3 regions of the Clavibacter capsici genome follow, and region 2 is predicted to be linked to each of the others. Evidence: predicted binding sites of a transcription regulator. Region 2 holds the regulator's gene; each other region holds the start of a gene.
The links. Region 2 encodes HrcA, which represses chaperone genes, less so after heat shock. Its sites were predicted from a motif close to TTNGCACTCGNNNNNNNCGAGTGCNAA; they were not measured.
Positions count from the first base shown of each region.

Region 1 (4,275 bases), 1.1 Mb from region 2:
GGCTCGAAGACCTCCTCGGCCGCGATGCTCGCGCCGCCGGCCTCGAGCGTCTTCTTGATGTTCTCCTCGAGGCCGGTGCCGTAGGCGTCGTTCATGTAGAGGATCGAGACGTTGGTCTTGCCGTCCTGGAGGATCTTGTTGCCGAGGATCCGGCCCTGGAGCACGTCCGACGGGGCGGTGCGCCAGTAGTAGCCGTCGTCGTTGTACGTCGTGAAGTCGGGCGAGGTGTTCGCCGGCGAGAGCTGCACGACGCCGGCCTGGGTGACCTGGTCGATGAAGGTCTTCGAGACGCCGGAGGACGCGGCGCCGATGATGGCGCTGTTGCCGTCCGCGATGAGCGACGTGGCCGACTGGCTCGCGATGTCGGTCGTGGTGTCGCCCGAGTCCTTGTCCGTCGCGGTCACCGTGATGCCGGCCTTGGCGTCGTTGATGTCCTGCTCGGCGAGGTGGACGCCCGCGAACTCGGGCGGCCCGAGGACCGCGAGGGTGCCCGTCTGGGGGAGGATCGTGCCGATCTTGAGGTCGAGGCCGCCGTCGGCCGTCGTGCCTCCGCCTCCGCCTCCGCCGCCGCCGGAGCAGCCGGCCAGGACGAGGGCGCCGGCCACCGCGATGGTGACGGCGCTGAGGGCGGTGCGGGCGGATCGTGAGCGGGAGGCCGAAGCCCTGCCGAATGCGCTCATGGTGCTCCTTATGGATGTGTGTGGTGATGCTCGGGAATGTGATGCATGAGGCACGCGAATGCGCGCCTCGCCTGGTGCGACCCTAGGGCGCGGATGAGACGGGCACAATGCATCGGCATTTCCGACGTGTAACGCGACCTGATCGTTACCATTCGGGGAAAGCGCGACGGGATCCGCATCAGATGCGCTCGGCGACCGGCGTTTCCCTCTGCGCGCGCTCGGCGTCCGGGATGCCCCGGCGGGACGCGCGCAGCATGTCGATCGTGAGCAGCACGAGGGCGGCCCACACGATCGCGAATCCCGCCCAGCGCTCCGGCGGCATGGCCTCGTGCATCACGAACACCCCGAAGGCGAACTGCAGGAGGGGCGCCAGGTACTGCGTCAGGCCGATGACGGACAGCGGCAGGCGCCCGGCGGCGAACCCGAAGAGGAGGAGCGGCCCCGCGGTCACGACGCCCGTGCTGACGAGCAGGAGGGTGTGCCCGAGCGAGACCTGGCCGATCGTCAGTCCGGCGCCGGCGCCCGTGATCACCAGCATGGTCGTGGATGCGGGCACGAGCCACGCGGTCTCGAGCGCCAGCCCGGAGAGCGCGTCCGCTCCCCCGCTGACGCGCTTCTTCACGAGCCCGTAGAGCCCGAAGGAGCCGGCGAGCGCGAGCGAGACCCAGGGCAGCTGCCCGTAGCCGATCGCGATGACCGCCACGGCGACCGCGGACAGCGCCACCGCCGTCCACTGGAGCGGGCGCAGGCGCTCGCGCAGGAGGATCACGCCGAGGAGCACCGTGACGATCGGGTTGATGAAGTAGCCGAGCGCGGTCTCCACGACGTGGCCGGAGAGCGTGCCGTAGACGTAGACGGTCCAGTTCACGAGGATCAGGTGCCCGGCGAGTGCCAGGCCGAACAGGAGCCGAGGTCGGCGCACGATGGCGATCACGCGCGACCAGCGCCGGGCCGCGGTGATGACGAGGGCGCAGACCACGAGCGAGAAGAGGATCCGCCAGGCGACGATCTCGAACGCCCCGGCCGGCGCGAGCAGCAGGAAGTAGACGGGGAGGACGCCCCAGAGGCCGTAGGCGCCCACGGCGGCGAGGAGGCCGGAGCGGGTGGAGGGCTCGGGGGCGGGGCGCGTCACCTCATGAGGCTAGCGCCGCCGGGACCCGCGACCGCGGGTCGATCGCCGGGACGCCCCCGGACGCACGAGAGCCCGGCCGAACGGATCGGCCGGGCTCCCGGATGGTGCTGTCGTGCTGGTGCGGAGCGTCAGCGCTCGATGACGGCGAGCACGTCGCGCGCGGAGAGGACGAGGAGGTCCTGGCCGTCGTACTTGACCTCGGTTCCGCCGTACTTGGAGTAGATGACCTTGTCGCCCACGGCGACGTCGAGGGGGACGCGGTTGCCGTTGTCGTCGATGCGGCCGGGGCCCACGGCCACGACCTCGCCCTCCTGGGGCTTCTCCTTGGCGGTGTCGGGGATGACCAGACCAGACGCGGTGGTCTGCTCGGCTTCGACCTGCTGGATGACGATGCGATCCTCGAGCGGCTTGATGGAGACCGGCACGGTTGACCTCTTCCTTCGTGACTAAGGGACAAGACTTCATTGGCAATCCCCGGGGGAGAGTGCCAGATGAGATTCTACGGGCCGTGCTTGCACTCGCGCAACGCGAGTGCCAATCGGTGGGGAGCCGCCCCGGTACGGTGGGCGGATGGATCAGTCCGACCTCCGCGAGGTCCTCTCCCTCGAGGGGCTGCGGCTGCTCGACTCCCTTCCCGAGCCGCGACCGGGCGACGACATGGTGCGGATCGTGACCGCGCTGCGCGGCGAGGGCCACTCGGCCGAGCGCGTGAGCGCGGTGCTCACTCAGGTCCGCCTGCGCGCCCGGGCGCGGGCCAAGTTCGGCGACTTCGCCGAGCGCATGCTCTTCACGGAGGCCGGGCTCGAGCAGGCGACGCGGCTCCCGGTCGCCGCGCAGCACGCCGGCCGCTTCCAGCAGGCGGGCGTCGCGCACGTGGCCGACCTCGGCTGCGGGATCGGCGGCGACGCGATGGCGATGGCGGCCATCGGGATCCGCGTCACGGCCGTCGAGCGCGACGAGGTGACCGCGGCGGTCGCCGGCTGGAACCTCGCGCCGTTCCCCGAGGCGGTCGTCGAGCAGGGCACGGCCGAGGCGTTCGACGCCGGACGCGTCGACGGCGTGTACCTCGACCCCGCGCGGCGCACCGACGGGCACTCCTCCACCCGGCGCATCTCGGATCCGGACGCCTACTCCCCCACGCTCTCCGCGGCGTTCGCGCTGGCCTCGGGTCGGGCCGCCGGGATCAAGCTCGGACCGGGCCTCGACCGCGACCTCATCCCCGAGGAGGCGGAGGCGCAGTGGGTCTCCGTGGACGGCCAGGCCGTGGAGATGGGCCTGTGGTTCGGTCCGACGCGGCGCGACGGCGTGCGGCGGGCCGCGCTCGTGATCAGCGGCGGGTCGCAGGCGGAGCTGACGTCGGCGGCCGACAGCGAGGACGCGGAGCTCGGCGAGCTCGGCGAGCACCTCTACGAGCCGGACGGCGCGGTCATCCGCGCGCGTCTCATCGGCGACGTGGCCCGGTCGCTCGACGGGCGCATGGTGGGCGAGGGCATCGCGTGGATCACGTCGGAGACGGAGCGGGCGACGCCGTTCGCGCGCGGGTTCCGCGTGCGCGAGGTGCTGCCGCTCGACGAGAGCCGGCTGCGGCGCGAGCTGCGGGCCCGCGGGATCGGGACGCTCGAGATCAAGAAGCGCGGGGTCGACGTGGACCCGGCGCGGCTGCGGACGCGGCTGCAGCTGAAGGGCGATGGCTCCGCGACGCTCATCGCGACGCGCGTGGGCGGCCGGCGGGTGGCGATCCTCGCGGACCGGCACGGGGTCGACGCGGGCTGAGGCCGGCGCGGGGTCCGGCCCCGGACGCGACGACGCGGCCGTCCCCGAGGGGACGGCCGCGTCGTGGCGGTGCGGTGCGGGTGCGGCGTTACGGAGCCGTGTAGCCCTGCTCCTGCAGCGCGGCCAGGGCGATGAAGCCGAGGATCGCGAGGCCGACGGCGAGCACGAGACCGACGATGCCGGTGATGATGCCGGTGAGCCAGAAGCCCTTGGCGTCCGGGTTGCGCTTCCTGCCGAGCACGCCCGTGACGATCGCCGCGATGCCGAGGGGCGCGGAGAGGAACCAGAAGAGGACCGTGACCACGGACACGATGCCGAGGACCATGGACGTGATGCTGAGGCCCTTGGATGCCGGAGCACCGCCCTGGCCGGGCTGGTAGGGCGCCGCGTAGGGCGAGCCGGATCCCGCAGCGGGGGCCGCCGGGTAGGACGGCTGGGCCGGAGCGGGCGGGAAGTCGTCGGAGGAGCGGTCCGGGTTCTGCGGATCGGTCATTGTCGTTCCTTTCGTCCCTGGGAACATACCGTGATGCGTGCCCCGGGATTCTCTCGTCCGGGAAATAAGCGCGAAAGGACCCCGATCGGGGGGCGCCGGACGGTCAGCCGACCTGGACGACGGTGACGGGCAGCGTCGAGTCCGCGCCGAACGCGAGGCCCGACGGCGCGCGGCCCGACTCGATCAGGCGGGCGCCG
Region 1 is NZ_CP012573.1:2,656,243-2,660,517, forward strand. It holds gene AES38_RS12370 (ABC transporter substrate-binding protein) at 1-680, opposite strand, end outside; gene rarD (EamA family transporter RarD) at 859-1,812, opposite strand; gene groES (co-chaperone GroES) at 1,941-2,237, opposite strand; gene AES38_RS12385 (THUMP-like domain-containing protein) at 2,383-3,585, shown strand; gene AES38_RS15670 (DUF4190 domain-containing protein) at 3,674-4,078, opposite strand; gene tsaD (tRNA (adenosine(37)-N6)-threonylcarbamoyltransferase complex transferase subunit TsaD) at 4,182-4,275, opposite strand, start outside.
Region 1: groES (co-chaperone GroES) is a predicted target of HrcA. The motif match lies at 2,324-2,350, and genes of this name have one in related genera.

Region 2 (4,275 bases):
CACGCGCGGCCGGATCGACTGCTTCACGGCCTCGCGGACGATCGCGCGCCAGCGGTCGCGGCCCTTGGCGACCTTGGCGCCCTCCCAGCGGGAGACGGAGCGCTGCGCCTGCCACGGGATGACCGCGTCGACGCCCAGCTCGGTCGCGGCCTGCACGGCCAGCTCGTCGCGGTCGCCCTTGGCGAGCGCCTGCACGAGGACGACGCGGGGCGACGGCTCCGGGTGCGCCTCGACCGATCCGACGCGGAGCTCCAGGCGCTGCGCGTCCGCCGACGTCACGGTGCACGACGCGACGGTGCCGCGCCCGTCGCCGACGAGGAGCGCCTCGCCGGCGCGGACGCGGCTCACCGTCACGGCGTGCCGCGCCTCCTGCCCGGTGAGGACGATGACGCGATCGACCGCGAGGTCGCGGGCTCCGATGTCGTCGGCGAGGTAGAAGTGCGCCACGGGTCAGACGTTGAGGAAGCGGTCGCGGAGCTTCTGGAAGAGGCCCTGCTGGAAGTGCGCGAGGTGCGGCGCCGGGGCCTTGTTGCGCTTCGCGAACTGCTGGATGAGGTCGCGCTCCTTGTGGTCGAGCTTCTGGGGCGTGACCACCTGGATCCCGATCTTCAGGTCGCCGCGCCCGGAGCCGCGCAGCTTCGTGACGCCGCGACCGCGCACCGTGATGATCTCGGCGCTCTGGATGCCGGGGCGGAGCTCGAGGTCCACCGCGCCGTCGAGGGCCTCGATGCGGGCGTCGCTGCCGAGGATCGCGTCGACCATGCTCACCTCGACGGTCGCGAGCAGGTCGTCGCCGTTGCGGCTGAAGACGTCGTGGTGCGCGACCTTGATCTCGAGGTAGAGGTCGCCGTTCGGGCCGCCCGCGGGGCCGACCTCGCCGGAGCCCGGCATCTGGAGGCGGAGGCCCGTGTCGACGCCGGCCGGGATGTCGACCGGCACCGTGCGGCGCGCGCGGACGCGGCCCTGGCCGGCGCAGGTCGGGCACGGGTGCGGGATGACCGTGCCGTAGCCGCGGCAGGTGCCGCAGGGGCTCGAGGTCATGACGTTGCCGAGGAGCGAGCGCACCTGGCGCTGGATGCTGCCGGAGCCGCGGCAGATGTCGCACGTCACGGCGCTCGTGCCGGGCTGCGCGCAGGATCCGTGGCAGGTGTCGCACACGACGGCCGTGTCGATCTCGAGGTCGCGGTGGACGCCGAAGATGACCTCCTCGAGCTCGACCTCGACGCGGAGCAGCGCGTCCTGGCCGCGCTCCTGGCGCGAGCGGGGACCGCGACCGCCGCCGCCCTGCTGGCCGCCGAAGAACGTCTCGAAGATGTCGCCGAAGCCGCCGAAGCCCTGGCCGCCCCCGCCGAAGCCGGCCTGCGGGCCGAGGTCGTACTGCTGGCGCTGCTGCGGGTCGGACAGGACGTCGTACGCGTGCGTCACGAGCTTGAACCGCTCGGCCGCGTCGGGGGCGTCGTTGACGTCCGGGTGGAGCTGGCGCGCCTGCTTGCGGTACGCCTTCTTGATCTCCTCGGCGGATGCGTCGCGGCTCACGCCGAGTACTTCGTAGTGGTCAGCCACGTCGGGCCCTTCGGTGGTGATGGTCGTGGGGATCAGGGGCGGTGCGCCGGCGTGCGGCGGTCACCGCTCCTCGAGCAGGCGGGAGAGGTAGCGCGCGACCGCGCGCACCGACGCCATGTTGGTCGAGTAGTCCATGCGGGTCGGGCCCAGCACGCCGAGGCGCGCGAGCACGCCGCCGGAGGAGCTGTAGCCGCTGGTGAGCACGCTCGTCTCGCCGAGGCCGAACGGGGCGTTCTCCCGGCCGATGCTCACCGAGACGCCGTGCTGGTCGGCCTCCATCTCGCCGAGCAGGCGCAGCAGCACCACCTGCTCCTCGATGGCCTCGAGGACGGGCGAGATGCTGCCGGGGAAGTCGCGCTCCGTGCGGGCGAGGTTCGCGGATCCGGCGAGCAGCAGCCGCTCCTGGCGGTTGGCGAGCACCTGCTCCACGAGCGTGCCCGCGAGGGCGGCGGCGGCGGAGCGCTGGGCGGGCTCGACCTCGTCGGCCAGGGTCTCGAGGCGGGTCGCGGCCTCCGCGAGGCCGAGGCCCCCGACCGCCTGGTTGATGCGCGTGCGCATCCCGGCGAGGAACGCGTCGTCCGGGTCGCCCGCGAGCTCGACGACGCGCTGCTCCACCCGGCCCGTGTCGGTGATGAGCACCGTGAGGACGCGCGTGGTCGACAGCGCGACGAGCTCCACGTGCTTCACGTGGCTGGTCGCGAGCGACGGGTACTGCACGAGCGCGACCTGGTTCGTGAGCTGCGCGAGGAGGCGGACGGTGCGCGCGAGCACGTCGTCGAGGTCGACGGACTCGCCGAGGAACACGTGGATCGCCTGGCGCTGCGCCGGGGTGAGCGGCCGCACGTCCGCGAGCTGGTCGACGAAGAGGCGGTACCCCTTGTCCGTCGGCACACGACCCGACGAGGTGTGCGGTGCCGCGATCAGCTCCTCCTCCTCGAGGAGGGCCATGTCGTTGCGGATGGTGGCGGCCGAGACGCCGAAGGCGTGGCGCTCCACGATGGACTTCGAGCCCACGGGCTCCCGCGAGGACACGTAGTCCTGCACGATCACCCGGAGGACATCGAGTCCGCGTTCCGAGACCATCGCGGCTCCCTCCTGGCACTCGTCGGTTCTGACTGCCAATCGTACCGCGCGTCACGGCGTGGTCGGCGTTGCCGGTCGCGCGTCGGCGGCAGTAGCGTGGAGGGGCCCGGTGATGCCTGGCCCACCCTGATCCGAAGCGGTCGGCCGGTATGCCGGCCGTCGCCGCGCACCGAGAGGCCCCGCGATGTCCGCACCCGACTCCCACCCCTACGGCGCCCCGGCTCCGCTCACGCCGAGCGAGGACCGCCTCTGGGCGTCGCTCACGCACTTCCTCGCGATCCTCATCGTGCCGACCTTCATCGTCTGGCTGGTGTTCCGCGAGCGCGGTCGCTTCACGGACCAGGAGGGCAAGGAGGCGACCAACTGGACCATCAACGTGGCCGGCGCGCTCGTCGTCCTCAACGTGCTGCAGGCGATCTTCGTGGTCATCCCGATCCTCGGGCTCCTCATCAGCCTGCTGCTCGGCCTCGCCATCTTCGCGGTCGTCGTGGTCAACATCGTCTTCGCGATCATCGGCGGCACCCGCGTGCAGAGCGGCCGCCCGTACCGCTACCCGCTCAACATCCGGTGGATCAAGTAGGCGGCATCCGATGAGCGCCCGGATCCGGCACGTCGCGATCGACTGCCTCGACCCGTACGCGCTCTCCCTCTTCTGGGCGGGCGTGACGGGCTTCGAGGAGGATCCCGACGAGCCGAACCGCCCCGGCGACGACGCCGCGTGGCTCGGCGACCCCGTCTCCGGGCTCGGCATCATCCTGCAGCGGGCGGACACGCCGAAGGCCGGCAAGAACCGGGTCCACCTCGACCTCGCGCCTGACGACCGGACGCGCGACGAGGAGGTCGAGCGCGTCCGCGGCATCGGCGCCGCGCTCGTGGCCGACCGGAGGAACGCGGACGGCAGCGGCTGGGTCGTCCTCGCGGATCCCGAGGGCAACGAGTTCTGCGTGGAGCGCAGCGACGCCGAGCGCGAGGCCGGCGACGAGGTGGGCGCCGTCGTCCTCTGACGATCCGCCGGGGCCCTAGTCCTCCAGCAGCCGGCGCACGACGGCGTCGGCCAGCAGGCGCCCCTGCAGCGTGAGCACGAGCGTGCCGGCGAGGGCAGCCCGCGGATCCACCAGGCCGTCCGCGATGAGCCCCGCCACCTGGCGACGCCCCTCCGCGGTGAGGGTGGCGATGGCCAGGCCGTCGCGGATGCGCGCGCCGAGGAGCACGCGCTCCACCTCGCGGGTGGCGTCGTCGAGCGTCTCGCGACCCGCTCCGGGCGACGCGCCGGCGAGCACGCGGTCGGCGTAGGCGGCCGGGTGCTTGACGTTCCACCAGCGGACGCCGCCGACGTGGCTGTGCGCACCGGGGCCGACGCCCCACCAGTCGTGGCCCTGCCAGTACGCGAGGTTGTGCCGGCTGCGGCGTCCTCCGCGCGCCCAGTTGCTCACCTCGTACCACTCGTAGCCCGCCTCGCCGAGCATGCGGTCGGCCAGCTCGTACATGTCGGCCTGGAGGTCCTCGTCGGGCTCCGGCACGTCCCCGCGGCGGATCTGCCGCGCGAGCTTCGTGCCCGGCTCGACGATGAGCGCGTACGCGGACAGGTGGTCGGGCTCCTGGGCGATCGCCTGCTCGAGCGAGGCGCGC
Region 2 is NZ_CP012573.1:1,576,451-1,580,725, reverse strand. It holds gene AES38_RS07445 (16S rRNA (uracil(1498)-N(3))-methyltransferase) at 1-447, opposite strand, end outside; gene dnaJ (molecular chaperone DnaJ) at 451-1,563, opposite strand; gene hrcA (heat-inducible transcriptional repressor HrcA) at 1,624-2,646, opposite strand; gene AES38_RS07430 (DUF4870 domain-containing protein) at 2,831-3,226, shown strand; gene AES38_RS07425 (VOC family protein) at 3,237-3,650, shown strand; gene hemW (radical SAM family heme chaperone HemW) at 3,666-4,275, opposite strand, start outside.

Region 3 (4,275 bases), 590 kb from region 2:
CCGATCGGAGCCGCGCATGAGCGCCATCACCCCCTTCCACCTCGACGTCCCGCAGGCTGACCTCGACGACCTCCGCCGTCGGCTCCTCGCCACGCGCTGGCCCGAGCCGGAGACCGTCGGCGACACGTCGCAGGGCCCGCAGCTCGCCCGCATGCGCCGGTTCGTCGACCGCTGGGCGGACGGCTACGACTGGCGCCGCACGGAGGCGCTCCTGAACGCGTGGGGCCAGCACACGACCGAGGTCGACGGCCTCGACATCCACTTCCTGCACGTCCGCTCCCCCGAGCCGGGCGCGCGCCCGCTGATCCTCACGCACGGCTGGCCGGGCTCCGTCCTCGAGTTCCGGCACGCGATCGGCCCGCTCACGGATCCCGTCGCGCACGGCGGATCCGCCGAGGACGCCTTCCACCTGGTGATCCCGAGCCTCCCGGGCTTCGGCTTCTCGGGGAAGCCCGCGGCCACCGGCTGGGACGCGGCCCGCACCGCCCGCGCCTGGTCGGAGCTCATGCAACGGCTCGGCTACGACGCCTGGTACGCGCAGGGCGGCGACCTCGGCGCGACCGTCACGTCCGAGCTCGCGGCGCTCGAGGCCGCGGAGGGCATCGGGCTCCGCGCGATCCACCTGAACATGGCGCCCTTCATGCCGACGGACGACGAGATGCGCGACGCCACCGACGAGGAGCGGCGGATGATGGCGGAGACCGGCCGCTACTGGCAGGAGTTCTCCGGCTACTCGCAGATGATGTCGACCCGGCCGCAGACGGTGGGCTACGCGCTCCAGGACTCCCCCGTCGGCCTCGCCGCGTGGATCTACGCGATGTTCCAGGACGTCGGCGGATCCCACGACGAGCACGGCGACGCGGAGGCCCTCTTCCCGCTCGACGAGATGATCGACGACGTGATGCTGCACTGGCTGCCCGGCACGGCGGCCTCCGCGGCCCGCTTCTACTGGGAGTCGGCACGCGGCGGCTGGGCGACGCCCGGCACCGTCGAGGAGCCGATCACGGTGCCGACCGGGCTCAGCGTCATGCCGGGCGAGTACGTGCGCCGCTCGCGCCGCTGGGCCGAGCGCCGCTACGCCGACCTCGTGCTCTTCCACGAGGTCGAGCGCGGCGGGCACTTCGCGCTGCTCGAGCAGCCGGGGCCGCTGGTGGACGACATCCGGGCGACGTTCCGCGGGCGCTGATCCCGGCGGGGGCGGCGACCGCTGATCAGCCGCCGAACGGGCGCAGCGACACCGACTCGAGCGTGCCGTCGCGGGTCTGGTCGACGACGAGGCGCACGGCGCGCGCGACGGAGGCGGGCTCGAGGTAGCGCGCCTCGTCGTACTCGCCGCCCTCCTTGGCGCGGAGCTCGCGCTGCATGTCGGTGGCGACGCGGCCCGGGTGCACGCTCGAGACGCGCACGCCGTGCGGCCGCTCCTCCTCGCGAAGGGCGTCGCCGAGGGCGCGGAGGGCGAACTTGGATCCCGCGTAGACGCCGCCCGTGGGGTTGGCCGTGAAGCCGGATCCGGAGTTGACGAGCACGACCTGGCCCTTCGCCGCCCGGAGCGCGGGGAGGAGCACGCGGGTCACCTCGGCGACGGCGAAGACGTTGACCTCGAAGACGCGGCGCCACTCGTCGACGGGCGTCTCGGACACGGCGTCGCCGCCGATCACGCCGGCGGAGTGGACGAGCACGTCGAGGCGGTCGAGCTCGGGCACGAGGTCGGCGAGGCCGCCCCCGGCGAGGTCGGCGGCCCAGCCGACGGCGTCCGGCAGGGAGGCGGCGAGCGCGTCGACGGCGGCGCGGTCGCGGCCGTGGACGATGACGCGGTGCGTGCGCGCGAGGTCCTCGGCGACGGCGCGGCCGATGCCGCGGGTGGCCCCGGTGACGAGGGCGACGGGGCGGGCGTGGTCGGTCATGGATCCTCCTGGGTCGCGGTCCTCCAGGCTATCGACGGCGTCCGGCCGCCCCGTCGGGAGCAGCCGGGAGCATGACGTAGCGTGAGGGGGTCCGCCGCCGAGCGGCCCGCCGCCCGAGAGGATCCGCCCGTGCATGCCCGCTTCCCCGCCAGCCTCGAGGTGCTGCGCCAGGAGGCCCGCGACGAGCTGGACGCCGTGATAGAGCACCGCTGCCGGAACGGCGACGACCCGTGGGAGGTCATCCCGCAGCTGCCGACGGTCGACGAGCACGTCGTCGCGACCCTCCGGCAGGACGCGCTCGAGGCCGACGGCATGGCCGAGGAGCTGGCGCGCGTCCGCCATCCGTCGACCGCTCCCGGCGTGGTCGCGCGCTTCGAGTACCGGCTGCTGCGCGGCATCGCGCTCGAGCACCCGGACCTCTCGCGCGCGGTCTGGACGCTCATCGGCCGCATGGAGCGCGACCTCCGCCGACGCGCCTGAAGAGGTGGTCAGCGCTGCATTCGCCGTCGGCGATCGTCTTGGCACTCCCCTGCGTCGAGTGCTAATCTCGACGTAGTTGAGCCGAGGGGGCTCAACCCACAGATCATCAGAGGAGTCGAGCATGAACATGACCTTCGATCCGTTCCGCGAGCTGGACCGCGCCATGGGCGCCCTGGCCGAGACCCGCCAGCCCAACCGGCCCATGCCGATCGACCTGCACCGCGAGGGCGACACCTACGTGCTGGCCGCCGACCTGCCCGGCATCGACCCGGGATCCGTCGACATCGACGTGGACGGCCAGCTGCTGACCATCCGCGCGGAGCGCACGCTGGCGGGCGACCAGGACGTCCGCTGGCTCGCACGGGAGCGCGTCGCCGGCACCTTCCTCCGCCAGCTGACGCTCGGCCAGGGCATCGACACCGAGCGCATCTCGGCGCACTACGCCAACGGCGTGCTCAGCGTCACCATCCCGGTGAGCGAGCGGGCGAAGCCCCGCAAGATCCAGGTGACCTCCGACGAGCCGCAGGGCCAGGAGGGCCGCACGCTGAAGGTCGAGCAGGCCGCGCCCGTCGCGAGCTGATCCGACCGGCGCCCGGTGGCGCCACCACGACGAGGAGCCGTCGTCCGCGAGAGCGGGCGGCGGCTCCTCGTGCGTCCGGGCTCAGCCGATGCGCGGGCTCAGACGATGTGCGGCCGCAGCCCCGCGTGGATCGCGAGCGGGTTCCGCAGCGAGCCGTGGACCTGCATCACGGGCGCCTGCAGGTCGACCATGCGCAGGTTGTCGCGCAGCTGCAGCCGGTTGAGGCACGAGCGGTCGAACGACGGCGTGAACAGGTCGAACCGGGAGAAGCGCTCCGCGAGCTCCGGGTGCGCGCGCTCGTGGTCGGCGAGCGCCTCGGCCGCCACGCGCCAGAGGCCGTCGGGGCCGAGGTCGTCGCGGTCGGCGACGAGCGCCGCCGCGAAGCGCAGGAAGCCGTCCATCACGTCGGTGAAGACCGTGAGGGTGCGCTCGCCCTCGGGGATGTCGAGGCGGATCCGCCGCACGTCCTCCGGCAGCTCGCGCTCCAGGTCGAAGAGGGCGACCTCCTCGGCGATGTCCTTCATCAGCACGCGCACGACGACGTGGTCGCGGAGCACGAGGATCACGTTCTCGCCGTGCGGCATGAACGCGAGGTCGTGCGCGATGAGCGCGTGCGTGAGCGGCACGAGGTACGCGTCCAGCCAGCGGCGGATCCACGCGGCCGCGCCGATCCCCGACGCGTCGATGAGCTCCCCCAGCACCGTCTTCCCGTGCGCGTCGACGTGCAGCAGGCTCGTCATGCTCATCAGCCGCTCGCCCTCGGCGAGGCCGGGTACGGGCGACTCCCGCCAGAGCGCGGACAGCATCTTGCCGTGGGGGTGGCCGGGCGGCAGGGCCGCGTCGACCCGGGCGTCGCGCACGCCGACGGAGGCGACCTCCCGCAGGATCCCGAAGCCGAGGCGCGCGAACTCCCCGTCGCCCGCCACCAGCGCGTGCACCCAGTCGTTGATCGCCGGGGTCACCGCCATGTACGCCGGCGAGAGGCCGCGCGTGAATCCCATGTTGAGGATCGACAGCGACGTCTTCACGTAGCAGCGCTCCGGGGTCGTGCGGTTGGCCCACGTGCGGATCGACTGCTGGGCCCCGTACTCGTCGTCGCCCGTGCCGAGCAGCACGATGTCGCGACGGGCTACGAGGCCCGCGAAGGTCACCGTGACGACGTTCTCCCACTGCCACGGGTGCACCGGCACGAGGATCCGCTCCGCCGGGTCGATGCCGAGCTCCGCCATGCGCGCGCGGAAGCGGGCCCGGGCGGATCCCCCGAGCTCCGCGTCGAGGAAGGCCTCCCGGTCGAGGCCGTCGATGGCGGCG
Region 3 is NZ_CP012573.1:2,162,783-2,167,057, forward strand. It holds gene AES38_RS10175 (epoxide hydrolase family protein) at 17-1,186, shown strand; gene AES38_RS10180 (SDR family oxidoreductase) at 1,212-1,904, opposite strand; gene AES38_RS10185 (hypothetical protein) at 2,034-2,384, shown strand; gene AES38_RS10190 (Hsp20/alpha crystallin family protein) at 2,506-2,964, shown strand; gene AES38_RS10195 (GNAT family N-acetyltransferase) at 3,063-4,275, opposite strand, start outside.
Region 3: AES38_RS10190 (Hsp20/alpha crystallin family protein) is a predicted target of HrcA. The motif match lies at 2,423-2,449, and genes of this name have one in related genera.